Regions from separate parts of the Rothia sp. HMSC065D02 genome, predicted to be linked through region 2. Evidence: riboswitches for the same ligand, from Rfam matches in the RefSeq annotation. Region 2 holds a riboswitch; each other region holds the start of a gene.

The links. A riboswitch is a leader RNA that binds a small molecule or an ion and turns the genes downstream of it on or off. The one in region 2 is predicted to bind S-adenosylmethionine.
Region 1: it holds a riboswitch for S-adenosylmethionine, as region 2 does, so the genes downstream of both, HMPREF3016_RS00840 (AMP-binding protein) here and HMPREF3016_RS02070 (nuclease PIN) in region 2, are expected to answer to the same signal.
Region 3: it holds a riboswitch for S-adenosylmethionine, as region 2 does, so the genes downstream of both, HMPREF3016_RS03555 (bifunctional o-acetylhomoserine/o-acetylserine sulfhydrylase) here and HMPREF3016_RS02070 (nuclease PIN) in region 2, are expected to answer to the same signal.

The regions. Positions count from the first base shown of each region.
Region 1 is NZ_KV820061.1:7,358-13,059, reverse strand. Features, by position in the region: gene HMPREF3016_RS00855 (zinc-dependent metalloprotease family protein) at 1-168, opposite strand, end outside; gene HMPREF3016_RS00850 (zinc metalloprotease) at 508-1,701, opposite strand; gene HMPREF3016_RS00845 (hypothetical protein) at 2,286-3,389, shown strand; SAM riboswitch class I at 3,674-3,790, shown strand; gene HMPREF3016_RS00840 (AMP-binding protein) at 3,796-5,702, shown strand, end outside.
Region 2 is NZ_KV820074.1:185,423-191,124, forward strand. Features, by position in the region: gene HMPREF3016_RS02060 (cell division protein PerM) at 1-1,247, opposite strand, end outside; gene HMPREF3016_RS02065 (PIN domain-containing protein) at 1,538-1,972, opposite strand; gene HMPREF3016_RS02070 (nuclease PIN) at 1,977-2,255, opposite strand; SAM riboswitch class IV at 2,234-2,362, opposite strand; gene HMPREF3016_RS02075 (hypothetical protein) at 2,627-2,953, shown strand; gene HMPREF3016_RS02080 (hypothetical protein) at 2,976-3,302, shown strand; gene HMPREF3016_RS02085 (hypothetical protein) at 3,325-3,615, shown strand; gene HMPREF3016_RS02090 (DEAD/DEAH box helicase) at 3,661-5,702, shown strand, end outside.
Region 3 is NZ_KV820082.1:5,644-11,345, forward strand. Features, by position in the region: gene rsgA (ribosome small subunit-dependent GTPase A) at 1-59, opposite strand, end outside; gene HMPREF3016_RS03535 (ABC transporter) at 177-971, opposite strand; gene HMPREF3016_RS03540 (hypothetical protein) at 981-1,751, opposite strand; gene HMPREF3016_RS03545 (ABC transporter ATP-binding protein) at 1,748-2,749, opposite strand; SAM riboswitch class IV at 3,331-3,444, shown strand; gene HMPREF3016_RS03555 (bifunctional o-acetylhomoserine/o-acetylserine sulfhydrylase) at 3,554-4,900, shown strand; gene HMPREF3016_RS03560 (homoserine O-acetyltransferase MetX) at 4,998-5,702, shown strand, end outside.

The DNA.
Region 1 (5,702 bases), on a different contig from region 2:
GAGATCATCCGGGTTGGGTTCCTGAGCGAGATCCATATTCCGGTTCTGCGCGTGAGCAGGCTGAGCGGGTTTCGCCTCCACCGCAGAAACGGGCAGAGAATTCAGAGGAGCAACAAGCACCAGGCTGACGAATGCCAGCATCAGGCGCACTATAGTACGTAATTTCATGAGAGATATTCCTTAGTGTCATGTGTTGAGTGAGAGGGAATCTTAAATAGAGAGTGAAGTGAGTGGTATTCATCGGCGAGAACCTGCGATGTTTCGGGCTCTCGGATGCGAATACATCTTGGGCGGCATCACGATGCCGTTTGAGCAAGAGAGTGGTATATGAACGATTGTGCGGTGTAAAGCCCGGGAGCGAAGAGATGCAGCAAGAGTCAAGAGTGTGCTTCGTCTGGCTCGTTACTCGCCAGCTTCAGAACGTTATGTACGTCCTTGCACGCTCGGATTAACGTCCCTTAGCCGCTACACCTCTTCGCCCCCGTTTTAGGAAGAACGCCGAATGATTTAGGGAATAAGGCCCAGGTTGCGGGCGTCATCCGCAGTGACCGGGTTTTCTTCCGCTTCAGGCTGAGCCACAGGACCGCCAGCTCCAGCCTGAGTAGGCGTCATATCAAAGTTGAGCTTCTTCAGATCACTGAGAGCAGTTAGCTCATTTAGTATCCCGTCGCCATTGAGATCTACCGAGACCGGAGAATTATCAATAACGCCGTTCCGGTTGAAATCGATGGGTTGATTTGCGGGTTGAGTAACGTCTTTCCCATTTTTATCTTTGTGCGTATACAGGTATTCGCCCGCTTGGGGGCCAAAGCCGTCGCGCTCATTCAGTGCCCATTCGTTAAGGGTCGGCATATCCTGCTGCAGGTATCCGAAGTATCGGGTTCCGTCCGCCTTGGGAATGCCAGTGAGCTGATAGTTGTAATTCATCACGCTGTAGTACTGAGGCTTGCCGTTGAATTCGTCAGTACCGCCGTGCTTCAGGTTGAGGTTGTGCCCCAGCTCGTGGATAAAAGTGCCCACGCGAACATCGCTGTTGGCTCCTTCCCAATAGGTTTTTCCAACGGTCACCATGAAGCCGGGGGCACCTAGAAGCCCTACTCCTGATGAGTTTCGATTTCCGGTTTCATTATCCACATAGTAATCGCCCCAGATCATGTAGTCGAAACCGCTGTTGTAGCGGGCAGAATCAAAATTACGAGCCCTGATATTTGCCCATTCCCCAGAAGACTTCATATTGTTGGTAAGCACTTGGTGCGGAACCTGGTTGCCGCCTCCCAAGTTATACTTGGCACTCCGGGCAGAACCTGCATCTAGGTGAAGATTAACGCCTGCCCTGCCGTCAGGGTTAGTAACATTCAAGTCAGCGAAAGACTGCACGATGCGGTCCAGTTCTTCCTCACTGGCAAGCTCGCCGGGCATGTAGTCCATCTCAACGAATACGTCTTTGTGGTAGGGATTTGCGCCCATTTTCTTGTAATCGACTTCAGGTCTACCATCACCATCAGCATCGTATCCGTTGGTTTCCACGCTGTCGGAAAGCCCGTCACCATCAGTATCAGGTGAAGCCACCTTCTGGGCGACACCCGGGTTACCAGGGGCGACTGGCAACGTGTCTGCCGAGGCGGGCAGGGAATTCAGAGGGACGAGAAACACCAGGCTGACGAATGCCAGCATCAGGCGCGCTATAGTACGTAGTTTCATGAGAGATATTCCTTGTGTCGTTGTGTTGAGCGAGAGGAAATCTTTCTATGAGTGAGCGGTATTCATGGTAGGGAACCTATGGTGTGGCAGATTCCCACATGCGACGATGCGCATTAGTGGCATTGTGGTGCCGTTTGAGCAAGAGAGTGGTATATGAACGGTTGTATATGAATAACCGATAGATAAGATTTCACCTGCATCCTAGCACCGTAAAATTTTATAAATCTGTGACATAAAACAAGTTTTGGGAGCGGACCATATCACAGGAATAAGTAAAGGTTTCCGGCAACATAACCCGTTCCCGCACGCTGGCAGCATACAAGGCTAGCGAATAAGACCTTGTTCTCGTGCATCATCAGCCGTTATGAGATTAATCTCAATCTCTGGTGAAGGTTCAGGGCTTATCCCACGTCATATCTTCCGCATAATTTGAGGATGCTCAGATCCGGGTGAGTGAGCGTTTTATCGTAAAGATTTCATGTTTATCTTATATTGTTTAGGATTTCTGGGGTATATCCCGTAAAATTATTACTGGCGTGTAATCCGAGCGCCACTTATTCACCCAACCACTCATAGGAGTCATTGTGACCCACGCATCTACGCGGGGAGGTCTAACGCGCCGTCGTGTTCTGGCGGGCGCCGCATGGACAACCCCAATTATTGTTTCTTCCGCTGTAGTTCCGGCTTATGCGGCTTCGTATGATGACACACGCCCTGACTACGGTATTTTTACCCAGGCGTTCGTCACCCACCAGGAACTAGACACTAACAGTTTCCTGGGGCTAGATTCATTTAGCGGCCCGGTTGAGAACGAGCAGGCCAATGTTCCAGCAGGTTCCAGTGGTCTCTACTCGGCTGGCGGCGGTAAGTTTACCCCCGGCGGCAGCATCGGCAAGGCAAAGTGGGGCGGTGCAGGTTTCTGGTTCTCAGCACCCAAGGCAACCACTAAAGACGGCAAGCAGACATACTACTCGGGCACCACTACCCTACTCGCCGGTGCGCGCCTGCGCTTGGAGCACCGTTTCGTTTTCCCCGACTGGGCCGAGATCGACGGGGCAGAACCTCCGGGCTGGAATAAAAATACTGACGATTTTGCGGTTTCCCTCGTCATCAATCCCACGCCAGAAAACGGCGATAACCCTAAGCTCGTCGCCTTCAACGGTGGTGCTATGTACGGTACCTTCAGCGAGATGACCTCTAACGGTAATGAGCTGATAGGTTACGTTGATATCAAGCTTGAGCAGGATGTTGTAGCTTCCAGCCACAATGGCGGCGGAACTCAGGTCTACAACCAGATCTTGGCCAGCCAGTTCGGTACACATTTTGAAGATTTCTATCTCGAACGCTACGGTGTGACCACCACCTTGACGATCCTCAGCGGCACTCTGCGCTACGAACCTGAGAATGGTGCCCCCAAGAGCGATATTGACCTGACCGGTCAGCAGGCTGTGGCATCCATCGATCATGTTGGCGAACCTGAGAATCCAGATCCGAGCACTCCCAGCACCCCCAGCGACAAGTCAAAGTCCAACTCGACGGGATCAACGGGTGACCAGAAAAACAAGGATCAAGAGAGCGACTTCACCGTCCGTAACGACATTCAGATCGATCCTAACGACTGGTTATCCGGGCAGAAAAACCCTAACGGAGCCTCGAAAGGCTCAACCAACGCACAAAAACAGAACTAATCGGTAATTTTGGGTGAGTAAACGGCACTCCCACCGGATAAATCCTCTTGACGAGGCGCATCCCGGTGGGAGTGTTTTTCTTGCACTGTTCGCGAGCAGGTGGTTTTTGACCCGAGCAGGTAGGAAAATCCTACCTTGTCGACAAAATCCTACCTGCTCGCGGTATAGGGTGTGGTGTGGACGGAGGGCACAATATTGCGGAATGTTACGAACGTGGCGCATACATACGCAATATGACGGGATGCCTTTGCACCTGCGCCAGCTACAAGGTTTACTAGATTGGTAATCCATCTAGAGCGACCGAGAGACCTGGCTCGACGACGTCGCAGCAACCTCGCCTGCGGTGGCGCATCATGCGCCTTCATAACGCCGAAGGTGCTAACGCCAGCAACCGATGGGAGATACTGTGGGACTTCCCTCCCCTTTTTCATTCACGAATCCTCTAGCACCCACCCCCAACCCCGCGCACGAATCTGACGAGGCGCGGGTAGCGTTCTGGGAAAAACAAGCCGAGCGCCTAAGCTGGGGCAAGACCTGGGACAACGCACACACCTTCCACAAACCGCAGGTTATCGGAACCGATGCTGAGGGCATCGAAGAATACTCCGTACCCGAGATTAAGTGGTTCGAAGGCGGCAAACTCAACGTCGCCTACAACTGCGTGGACCGCCACGTGGAGGCAGGCCGCGGCGACAAAGTAGCCCTCTATTTCGAGGGTGAACCCGGTGACCGTGAAGCTATCACCTACGCCGAACTGCAGCGACGCATCGCCCGCGCCGCCAACGGCCTGCTCAAACTCGGCGTGCGTAAAGGCGACCGTGTAGTAATCTACCTGCCGGTTATTCCCGAAACCATTATCTTCACGCTTGCGTGCGCGCGCATCGGCGCAATTCACTCGCTCGTGTTCGGCGGGTTCTCGGCGGAGGCGCTGAAATTCCGGGTGGAAGACACCGGCGCGAAGGTTCTGATCACCACCGACGGGCAGAACCGCCGCGGCAAGGTCGTGCCCGTGAAGGTGAACGCCGATGAAGCATGCTCAGGTGAGAACAATATCGAGCACGTGATCGTGGTGGATCGTACAAGCGCCGCAGACCCCGTGGCGCACGCGCAGGTTCCCTGGACGGCCGGGCGCGATATTTGGTACCACGACCTGGTGGACGATCAGCCCGATACCCATGAGTACGAGCTGCATGATGCCGAAGACCCGCTGTTTATCATCTATACCTCCGGCACCACAGGCAAACCCAAGGGCCTGGTGCACACGATGGCAGGGTATTTGGTGCAGACCGCATACACCCACGCACTGCTGTACGATCTGCTGCCGGACTATGTGGATGAAGACGGGGTGCTGCGCCCCGATGAACTGTCTGCCGTGAACGATCCGGCGAAGGTTGAATCGACTGTGCACTGGTGTACCGCCGATCTCGCGTGGGTGACCGCGCACACCTACGAAATCTATGGTCCGCTTGTGAACGGGGTTACCGAGGTTATTTTCGAGGGTACCCCCAATACTCCGCATTATGGCCGCCATTTCGAGGTTATCGAACGCTATGGCGTCACCAACTATTACACCGCTCCAACCCTGATTCGTTCCCTCATGGGGGCTTTTCCTGACGGCCCCGAACCCGGAAAATACGACTTCTCATCTGTGCGTCTGCTCGGGTCTGTGGGCGAATCCATTAACCCTCAGGCGTGGAAGTGGCTGCGCAAGCACGTGGGTGGGGGTACCGCATCGTTTATCGATACATGGTGGCAGTCCGAGACCGGATCGACCATCTGCTCCCCGCGACCACATGACCCCGCCTTCGCACCCGAAGGAACCTTCCCCGAAGGCACCCCGCACTGCACTCCCCTTCCCGGATGCGCCACCCGCGAAGTCCCCGGCGTCTCGGTGCGCGTGGTGGACGAGCACGGTGACTTCGTTGAGCCCGGCAAACAGGGCTTCATTGTGGTCGATAAGATCGGCCCTTCCATGGCACGCACTGTCTGGGGCGACCCGCAACGCTACCTGAATTCCTATTGGAAGCACTACGGTACGCGCGGCTGGTTCCTCGCCGGTGACGGTGCGAAAGTCGATGATGAAGGCAACGTGTACATCCTGGGGCGCATCGACGATGTGATCAACATTTCCGGGCACCGCCTTTCGACCATCGAAATTGAGTCTGCGCTCGTGACGCACCCGGCCGTGGTGGAGGCTGGCGTGTGCCCCGTGGAGGACGAGCTAACCGGCCACCAGGCAGTCGCCTATGTGACGCTCACCGACGAAGGTCGGGCACTTGCCGAAGACGAGCTGAAGACTGCACTCACCCAGCA
Region 2 (5,702 bases):
AAACGCGGCAGCTCACGACTGCTATCAGGCAGAAGCACATGGCACAGCAGGTTACCCAACGCGGTACCCGCGCCCAAGGTTATTGCGGTCGCCACGGCGAAAGCTGCGGGCGATGCGCCTACCTCGGTAAAACGCCCCACACCCAACGATCCGCTGGAAATCCAACCCAAAATATAAGCCCATACACCGCAGAGCACACCCACCAGCGAACCCAACACGAGCGAAGAAAGCGGCAGCGCAATCACCCGGTAACGTACCTTCATGGTGATCCACTCGTCCACGTGGTCTTCGCCTTCACGCAAGAACCACCAACCGGCAACGGCCCCGGCGCCCAGCGAAACCGCCAGACCCGCATACCCGATCCAGCCCAGGCTCTCAGGGATAGCACCCAGCACCGGGAAAAGTGGAAGATCGCCCATCGTCGTCTGCGACCAACCCACATGCGTATCCACGCCGAAGGAGAACCCGGCGCCGGTAGTCCACGACATCGCATAGATCACCAAGTTCGGGAGGTAACCCAGCTGCAGCAGGGTCACCGCGAGCGCGCCCACCGGCCCAGCGTGAAGTTCCTGGTAGATCGTTGCAATCTGCGACCAGCGCATCATCATGGCAACCACCAGCACCAGGGCACCGCCCATGATCAACGAAAAAATCGCCACCATGGAGGCACGCACGATCGACCACACATAGGAACTCGCCCACCGCGAGTACTGGCTCATCTGCGAAATCTGTTCAGCGGTGTTCACGCCCACCATACGGGCGAGCGAACGCGATTCATAGTAGCCGCCCCAGATCAACCCGACCAGTACCACGATCTGCGGAATCAACGCCGCACCAACAATACCCAGCAGGTGCCGTTCGGTGCTCGCCCAAGCAAAAGCGACGGCAGCAAAAATACCGTAGGCAGCGCACCCTAAGAGTACGGGTTTGAAGAATTCCCCCTCATAGGATGCGCGCGCCAGTTTTCGCCCAGACCTAAAGCATAAGAGCACCGGAATAATACTCAGCCCCATGGGCACCAGTGTGAGCATGCCGTGCGGCAGAATAATGCCGAAAGCATTCGGAATATTCAGCGGCACACCGTGCATGAGCAGCCACAGGTGGGAGGCAAGAGTTGCGAGTGCGGGAAAATCCATGCGGTTAAAACCGTTGGTAAACCACACCGCCATGAGCAGAACGAGCACAAGCCCGAAAGAAAGCGCGGCGGTAAAAACTAATTCAACGATGCCCTGCAGCCAGAGTGGCATAGGGGCAGAATACCGGGATGTAGAAGAGCTACTTTTCATCGTTCTTCCATCATGCCATGAAACCTGCCAGCGCGTGTGAGCCTGCTGGGCTTTCGGGGAAATAGTTCCGGTTAAATGGCGGCTAACCTTCGTTAACCGCTCACCGTGAACATAGGGGTTACACGAACGTTACTGATGCGCTCTCACCGCCGCGACAGCGCATACAGCTAACTGTGCCGAGCATTTCTCACGGCTTTCTCGAACACGCAGGTACTCCCCCGGCGCTTACGGTGAAAATACTGTGCGGAAGATTAGTCTTCAATCCACGGATTCACCGCGGGCACGCCCCAGGACCGGTACACCTCAGCCTTTGAAGAAACGATTTCGAGGTCGTGAGCTTGGGCGCTCGCCGCCATCAGACCTTCGAGGGCGGCGGTGGGCAGGGGCTCGGCATCTTTACGTCCGTGACTGTGGGTACCGCGCGGAGCGCTGCGTCCCGCCCATTCGAGGCTTACACGGGCATCCACGTTAATAATGTGGTCAGCGAATCTGTCGAGAAGTTCGGCAATCCAGCGGTCGGTTTCCGGGTAGGGGTAGAGTCCTTTGAGCTCGCCCACGCTCAGCACCGAAATGTAGAGGTGTTTATAGGCGCGGCGGCGCAGAAAGGCAACAACTTTGGGATCTGGTGTGGCTTTGCGGATCTCGGCGAGAACATCCGAGTCGAGAAGCAGTCCTGAGGCGCTCATACCCCTATGCTACGCGCAGACCGGCATATTCGACGGCGGGAATACCCTCGGGGTTGGGAAGAAGCAGAAAATTGAGGAATTCGTCGCGCTTAGAAGAAATACGTGCGTAGTCCTGAATGCTTACTGCCTGGTAACCGCCGCGTGCGGGCACGGATGCGGCACGCAGATTTTCCTGATAAGAGCGTGCAGGAGTAAGGGGGGATGCTGGAGATGAAGAGCTGTTGTACATTGACAACCATGCGCCGAATGCGCGTTCCTTTCGCGTTGCTCTTGCCTGTACCAAGTGCCACCTGAGGCGGCGAATACAAACCACTTCGTCATCCGAGCCACCCGTGAACATGGGGTTGGCGTTCGACCATAGTCGGAGCTTATCAGTCGAAACTCTTGAAGCTGAATCCAGATTACAACAGCTTTCAGGAATCTGTAAACGCCCGAACCTGTCAAATCCTTGTGATTTACATAACGCGATTATGAATGCATACCTGTATATAGCTGCCTCATGGCGGCGTAGTGTGAAGTTTTGGGCCTTCAGAGCAGGTCTACACATTCGAGAAAAATCACGGCACACTGGGTAATGTACAGAAATTTATCTTGCCTCTGATATATCACCATGTCACGCCCACTTTACGCTTCCGGAAAGAAAGAGTGATAACTGTGAAAAAGACTGTACAGATCATGGGGATAGTGGCCGCAATTTTTCTGATCATTGGGTTTGGCTTGTTCATCCTGGCCGGTTGGGGCTCACTCGTAGAGTATCATGCCCTCGAATGGAGGGGCGTGCAGCATAAAGGAGCAAGTCCCCTAACGCGAGCAACCGGCAACCTCAGCTACTGGTTCTTAGGCACCGGCTTTCTTACTGGCTTTATCGCCTTGATTCCGTTCTTCACCACGGCGATCAGGAACTCCCGCAAGACGCACAAAAAGTATCCTAAACAGGCTCAAGACCTCCTGAAAGATGGTCAGAACCAGATTAATTCATAGAGTCAGTATCTAAGGAGCGCCCATGAAAAAAGCTATCTACATAGTTGGAGCAACAACTGCGGTGGTCTTCTTTTGTGGCATAGTCCTGTTTATTTTAGGAGAATGGGGCGCTCTCGTGGAGTATCACGCCTCTGAATGGAGGGGTATTCAATTCGAGGGAGCTAGTCCGCTCACACGCGCAACTTTAAATATAAGTTTCCGACTCTTAGGTATCGGTTTCCTCACCGGCATTATCACCTTAATTCTGCTCTTCACAACGGCGACCAGGAATGCACGCAAGGCACAAAACAAGCATGCTGAGCAGAATAAAACACCCTTGGCAGAAGGTCAGAACCAGATCGATTTATAGAGCCAGTATCTAAGGAGCGCCCATGAAAAAAGCTATATACACCGTTGGAGCAGTAGCCGCAGTACTTCTGGTTATCGGGTTTGGATTGCTCATCCTAGCCGGCTGGGGCTCACTCGTGGAATACCACGCCTTCGAGTGGAGGGGCATCGATCCCGCAGGAGCAAGTCCCCTCGTCATGGCGACTAATAATCTGAGCCTATGGTTTCTAGGTATTGGCTTCCTCACCGGCATTATCACCTTAATTCTGCTCTTCACAACGGCGACCAGGAATACACGTAAAAAACGCTCAGCGCATCTTGGACAGACATCATAACGAATTACCGCGCGCTTTCTTTAACACCCTTGAGATAATGGAACGGTGAGCACGCCAAACCCTTTCCCTGATATCCCCGTCACCGTTGCGCAGATTATTCGGCAGGCGGGGCATAAGGCATACCAGCGCGGGCTTGCTTATGCCCGTCAGCGTGAAGTGGTGCGTTACACCTACGACGAAGACGAAAACACGCTGGAAGGCCTGGTGAATGGGAGCACCCCTATTCCTTATGAGGTAGATATTCGCTTCTTCCCGGGTTCTGACGCCGATTCCAATCTTTTCAACGCACGATGCACATGCCCGGTCACCGCCGACTGCAAGCACGCCGTCGCCCTCATGCTCACCGCACTCGACCGCGCCAAGACCGCGCGGAAAGCCCTCGACAATGCGCCCGGTGGTCGCATCCGCCAGTCTATGAACCCGGAGAACCCAGAGGATACCGTGCGACAGGTGGCGGAGGCAGCCGACGATCCCCTGGCGGCGTTACGCGCATCCGGGGCGATTCGTTCAGCAAGCTCGCTCACCACCGATCCCAAACCTCTCTCCCTGAACGACCACGAGAATATGCATTCTTCGCCCTCGAAAATTTCGGTGTGGCGGCGCGATATGGCACAGGTTCTCGCTGCCCGGGGCGAAGCATCCGGTATTGATTCTGCACGGGTTCCGGGGGCGCTCGACCTTTCCTTCAGCATTTCGGGTTCGTATGCGCGCGGGCGCAATATTCCCGGTGCAACCCCGCCTATCAATTTGCTGGCGCGACCGCTCATGCAGTCCAAAACCGGGCGCTGGATCAAGGGCGGGCTCAGCTGGGAGACCTTCGCGTCCAGCGTTGGTGGGCCGGTCGGTCGTCACGAAGTGTACCCTGAGCACGAACGGTTCTTCGCTGAAATATACGCTATCGCGCGCCCGTGGCAGAATATGTATTCTTCGCATCGGGACTGGATTTCGCTCACCGCCACGAACTCCACGCTACTGTGGGATGTTCTGGCTCGTGCAGAGCAGATCGGCCTGCCGATTCTTCTCGAAGGGTTTGAGGTAACCACGGCAGTTCTACCACCCGCCCAGGTGAGGGTACATGCCGGAGCTGTTGAGGCCGAGTCCCGACAGAACGCAGAGGCTGCCGTGAGCGAAGATTCCACCCCCGACTTGGCTCTTCATGCCGCCTTGGGGTGGGAAACCCGCGAAGATAACCGGGTGCGGCAGCTCTGGTTTGATGCCGCACACTGCCACCCCATCGGCTCGCCACGCTCAGGATTTTTCGCGCTCGGCGGTCTTGTGCAGCGTATTTACGAGGAGCAGGCGCAGCGGATGCATTGGAAAAGCACGCGCAAGGGCGCCTTAGACGCGCCGCATCGCGATGTTTTTCAGGCTCAATCTTCGCAGCAGGCGGAGGAGAGCTCGGACGAGAGCGAAAATTCTGAAACGCAGACGGTCGGGCTCATTCCCGAGCTATCGCCCGAAAATGCTGCGACGCCTACTATTCCGGACCTGCCGGAGGGTCTTAACCTGGCGTTTATTCCGCTTGCCGAGCCCTTGGGCGCAACCGCAGAATCCTTGGTATCTCGCGGCGAAATGCGTATTCCGGCAGACGAGCGCGAGGCTTTTCACCGCGAGTTCTTGCCCACCCTCACGCGGGCCGTCCCGTTCCTTACCCCAGATCCGGCTTTGGCTCTGCCGAAAGTTCGTTCACCCTATTTGGTGTTTGAGGCGCATTTTGATGATGAGATTTCGCACGATGCGCTCCTGAATTGGTATTGGGAGTACCCGAAGAACCCACTCGATGAAGAAGGCACAGACTCAGGGGTTCGCCGCCTACCGGCGCTGGGTTTGGGCACAGAACGCGACGAACGTTTTGAGGCGCGGGTGCTGCGCGCAGTACGGTCGGCGACCGCATCTAACCCGGTGTTGGCAGGCGGGTTTGGGGAACGCCGCTCTCAAGGGTGGGAAACCCGCGATATTCTCGCTCATGTGCTACCCGCCCTGCGACGTATTCCCGGGGTTCGCGTGCGGCTGCTCGGTTCCGTACCCGAGTTTACAGAGGCGACCGACGCCATGATTGAGGTCAAGGTGACCGAGGGTAATTCGCG
Region 3 (5,702 bases), on a different contig from region 2:
ACAGCTTGCCCGTGCCAGAGGGCATCGTAGCCCAAAGACATAAGAGTAAAAGTAGACATTAAAATCCTCAAAATCTTGAGTAGTTACTGCCTCGCGAACAGATAGGATCTGACTGAGCAGGTAGAAAAACCCTACCTGCTCGGGACAAAAACCACCTGCTCGCGAGAAGGGAAAGGTTATAGCAGATTCGTGCGTGCACCCGAGCGGATGCGTCGCGCAGCGGCATGTACTAGGACAAGCCCCGCGAGTGCCCAAAGTACACAGACTAACACCTCAGTCACGACTGTTGAATCCACCAACCCAGAGGAGCCACTCACCAAAGCAATCGTTCGTCCGCCGGGAACCAACGTACACAATGCCGCCAGCCACACAGGGTATGCATCTATCGGCACAATCACGCCCGCGCTGATAGGCAGAAGCGCTCCCAAGATAGTTCCTCCCAGGTATGGGTCCGAGAGATACAGCCCCAGCCCAGCGGCGAAAACACCCAGACATACGCCTGCCATGAGAGCCAGGGGTAAGAGCGTCACAGAACGCACAAGCATGGACAGGCTGCCTTCAAGGGAACCACCGAAACCGGCATAGGCAGCTGCAACACCCAGGTTCGTGATGCCAGTGATCAGAGCCAAAAGCACGGGCATTGCAGAGACTCCCAGCCAATAAGCCGCATCAAACCGTCGAACGGTGCACACCTGCTCGAACACTCCCAGCCAGCGGTCGGTCGCCGCGCGTGCCACAACACCGGCCGCCACACCGAGTACCACGCTTGCCAGGGCAGAGGCGCATGCGATCCGCACAGGATCAGGTGCGGAAAGATCGCGTCCTAGTAGAACGCTGAACAGCACGCTCAGCCCCGGTACGATCACGAGGGTGCTGAGTGCCGTACCAACTGTGGCGAAGGTGATAGATGAAGACCATCCAACTTTGGCGGTACTGTTCAGACGATAGAGAAAGTTCGTTCGTTTAAACATCGCAGCCTCCTAGATTGCGCCCAAAGTGCCATGCACCGTTGCCGCGCGCAGTGCTCGCCTACCCAACAGATATGCCGCGAGCATCCAGAAGGCTGTGACCGCACAGGTTTGCACTACCACGCCCAGAAAGTCACCGAATGAGTTCATAGGCATCTGCCCAAGCAGAACCTTCACGGGTGTCTGAATCGGAATCAACGTGCCGAGCGCATCAAGCCATGCAGGCGCGGAACTCTCGGTAAAAAGCACCCCTGAAGCCACGAAAACCGGCACGAGCAGCAGCTCCTCATAGGCGATAGCGTTCGGGGTCGCCACAAAGAACCCTGCAATCACAAAGGTCACCGCCAGACACGAGACCCACAGCAGCGGAAGACCCACCAGATAGCGTGCACCCACCTGAGTAAAATCCGTGAAATCCACCGAGAAGGTGCACAGCGCCCAGAAAACCCAGGCCAATGGCAGGGCAGCAAGCCCAAAAATGGAGGCAGTTGAGACCACCGCTGCGAGCGCACGCAGCGGGTTCACGGCACCATTGAGCAGATACACGAACGTTCCCCGGTAGCGCTCAAAGTTGAGGATCCCGGCGGCAACAATGCACATGTTCCAGGTACCGATAATGCCTGCGCGAGTCCAGGCGAGGGTCGCATCTACTGGCCAGGCACCGGCGGCGAGCGCCTGTAGGGACGTTGCTCCAAAGGTACTCAGCAGTAGCAGCTGCAGGAAGTAGGGAACCGTGAGAAATTGGCGCAGGGAAAAGGATACCAGATGAAGCTGCCGGTTCATCGTTTCAGTCCTTCCGCCATGGCCAGATATGCCTCTTCGAGGGTGGCTGGGCGAGTATACAGCGGTGTGAGCATCTGAACCTCACACTCAGCGAGAATACGGGTCAGCAGAGCCTCGGCGTGTTCGGTACTGAAGGGGTGCGGCTTTTCCGAAACAGAACGTTCATTCCAGTAAACGGTGATCTCCCACTCGCTGCCGCGCGGGGTCAGCAACAGTGTTCCTGCATCGCCCAAAGACCGGGCAAGTTCTTGAAGCACCGGCCCGGCATTCGCACCCACACGCCCCACGGTGGTAGCGGAGATCCCGGCATGCGCAGTAATATCCGCCACCGTGCCCGAAACCGCTACACGACCGGCCCCGATGACCGTGACCCGATGCGCTAACTCCTCAATCTCGCCCAGCAGATGGCTCGTGAGTAAAATAGCGGTGCCGTCATCAGCGAGGGAGCGAATCAACTGGCGTATTGTCAGTGAAATATCTGGGTCAAGCCCGTTCGTCGGCTCATCCAAAAGCAGCAGTTTTGGCTCGCCCAGCAGTGCCCGCGCGATGTGCAGACGTTGTTTCATACCGCGGGAAAACTCTTGTACCTTCTTCGCGGCGACATCTGCAAGATCGACCCGTTCCAAAGCGCTCGCCACCTGGGTACGGCGTTTGCGCGCGCTAACTCCGGCAAGGTCGGCAAAGAAGAGAAGATTATCGCGGGCGGATGCTCGCGGATAGAACCCGGTATCCCCGCCGAGTACAAGCCCTAGGGATGCGCGCGCACGCTGGGGGTGCGCAAGCGCATCCACCCCGTCGATGCGCACAGTTCCGCTCGTGGGAGTCAGCAGTGTTGCGCACATCTGCACAACCGTTGTTTTCCCCGCTCCATTGGGACCGAGCAGAGCATTAATTTCGCCGGAACTTATGCTGAGTGAAACATTATCGACAGCGGTGAAAGCGCGTTCACCCTTGCCAAAGGTGCGGCATAGCTGTGCCGCGTCAAGAATTGTAGACATTGTGATAAAACCTTGCGGTGCTTAGTCACCCGAAGCCTCTTGAGCATGGTGTTCGCACGCCTGCAATACGTGGGACGGGTGAGATGAATAGTCGTGAGAGAGGCACTTCTTAGTGCCTGAATAATCCCAAGCCACCGACTGCAGATGCGGAAGGTATAACAATAAAACCCTCAGAACTTTGGTGTCCCAAGCGCTCACTATGCGCTTCTGAAATGTATCGAACCAAAGCAGGGTTATTTCTAAAATTTTTAGAGCCCACCATCTGGGCGGGCATTCCGCGAGCCGGTGCGACTTTAGCGGGAGGTCATACCTCATCACTCCTAGATTCAAGGTTTCAATCAGTGTAGCATGGCTCACGATTGCCTACACTGATGGTAATTTAGCGACGGCTAACGGCAGATCACATGGCTTTAGCGGTTCGGGTACAACATAGGCACGGTCACAAGCGCATAAGTATTGGTGTTTCTCCCAAAACAATAGGCTGTCGTGAAAACAGTTCATAAAACGTCATCTTTGCAACAATGCGCCGAAAATACGCATCCCGCTTGACCATGTGCGCTTCCTATGAAACTCTAGATGCAGGTCATGAGAGCCAGTGATAAGCCCCAGCTAGCTGGCCGGCAACCCTCCTCCGCGGTGGGGTGCCCTGGGTGAGGACCAGGCGTTGAACACAAAGTACAACGCAAGCGCGGGACCGATGTGCCCGATTCTGGTACATCGTTTTTTCGTTTGCAGAGAAGAAAGCCTAAGAGCTCTGTACCGAAATCGGCATGCGGCCCCCTGAACTATTACAAGGAGCTTCGCATGAGCAACACTACAGTCCCGACTCCCGCCAACCCCGCCGGTTGGAAATTTGAAACCCGCCAGATTCACGCGGGGCAGGCACCGGATGCTGCAACGGGAGCTCGGGCGTTACCTATCTACCAGACCACCTCGTTCGTTTTCGAGAACGCAGAACAGGCCGCTAACCGTTTTGCTCTCACAGAGCTTGGGCCTATCTATACCCGTCTGAACAACCCCACCCAAGAGGTTATCGAAAACCGCATCGCATCCCTTGAAGGGGGAGTGGGCGCGCTTTTGCTGGCCTCAGGCCAAGCGGCTATTACCTATGCGATTCTCAACATTGCGGGCGCGGGCGACCATATCGTGGCTTCCCCATCGATTTATGGGGGAACCTACAACCTACTTAAATACACGCTTGCCGACCTCGGCGTTGAAACTACGTTTGTTGAAAACCCGGACGACCTGCAGCAATGGCGCGATGCGGTTCGCCCCAACACGAAACTCTTCTACGGAGAAACCGTACCTAACCCCCGGAATGATGTGCTCGACATCGAGCCTATCGCCCAGATCGCCCACGACAATGGCGTTCCCCTAATCGTTGATAACACTGTTCCCACCCCATATCTGGTGCGCCCCATCGAATTTGGTGCGGATGTTGTAATCCATTCCGCCACAAAATATCTGGGTGGGCACGGCACCTCAATCGGCGGCGTTATCGTGGACTCCGGGAATTTCGACTATGGAGCCAATCCCGAAAAGTTCCCCAAGTTCAACGAACCTGCCCCCGGTTACCACGGTCTAGTTTATGCCCGTGACTTGGGCAAAGACTCCGCTTTTGGTGCGAACCTTTCCTATATTCTCAAGGCGCGGGTTTCGCTTCTGCGCGACACCGGGGCGGCGATCTCTCCAACCAACGCCTTCAACATTGGTATCGGTCTGGAGACTCTTTCCCTGCGCATCGAACGCCATATCGAGAACGCGACCAAGGTCGCAAACTGGTTGGAGGAGCATCCGCTGGTCGATCAGGTGATCTGGGCCGGTCTGCCTTCCTCGCCCTGGTACGAGCGAGCCCAGAAGTACCTGCCGAAGGGGCCGGGCGCCGTCGTGGGATTCACCCTCAAAGACGCCGACCTGGAACAGACTCGCACCTTTGTGGATGCTCTGCAGCTGCATTCCAATGTGGCGAATATCGGCGATGTACGTTCGCTTGTTATTCATCCCGCATCCACCACCCACTCGCAGCTTTCCGAGGAAGAGCTAGAGGCAATTGGGGTGAGCAAAAACTTTGTGCGCCTCGCCGTAGGGATCGAGAATATTGACGATATTATCGCAGACCTAGAATTGGGTTTTGCGACTCTGAACGCCTAACCTGCACCGCCGCGACCGGGCTGCACAGTAAGTGCCCGGTCGCGGTATCGGTTTCTCGCCTGCCATTACCAAAACTACCGGTTACCCAGGAGAAAACATGACGGAAAATACCGTACACGCCACCTATCTGTCGCAGCTGCAGTATCCCAGCGCTCAGGGGTACCTGCGGCAGATGGCGATCGGTGATTTCACCCTCGAAAACGGTACCGTGCTTCCACAGGTGAACATTAGCTACGAGACGTGGGGGACTCTTAACGAAGCTGGGGACAACGCGATTCTTATTCTGCACGCCCTCACCGGCGACACCCATGTTTCGCGAGGGATTCCCACATCAGATATGCCTGCACCCAGTATCCGTGCGGTCGAAAGTGATGGTTGGTGGGAAGGTATTGTGGGGCCGGGTGCGGTGGTCGATACTACCAAGTATTTTGTGATAGCCCCCAATATCTTGGGTGGATGCTACGGCTCGACCGGTCCGGCAAGTATCGTACCCGAGGGGTACCCGGGTGCCGGGAAACCCTGGGGGTCACGCTTTCCTCACGTCACTATTCGCGACTCGGTACGAGCCGAAGCCGAACTTATCGCCCGGTTGGGGATTAAGAGTTTTCACCATGTAATCGGAGGATCGCTCGGCGGGGCACGCGCTATCGAATGGGCGGCAACCTTCCCCGAGCTGGTACGTGGATGCGCGGTCATCGCCGCCGGCCCCGCCGCCACTGCCGAACAGATTTCCTGGGCGCACACCCAGAACCTCGCCATCCGTGCTGATGCCAATTTTGCTTCCGGCGACTATTACGGGGGA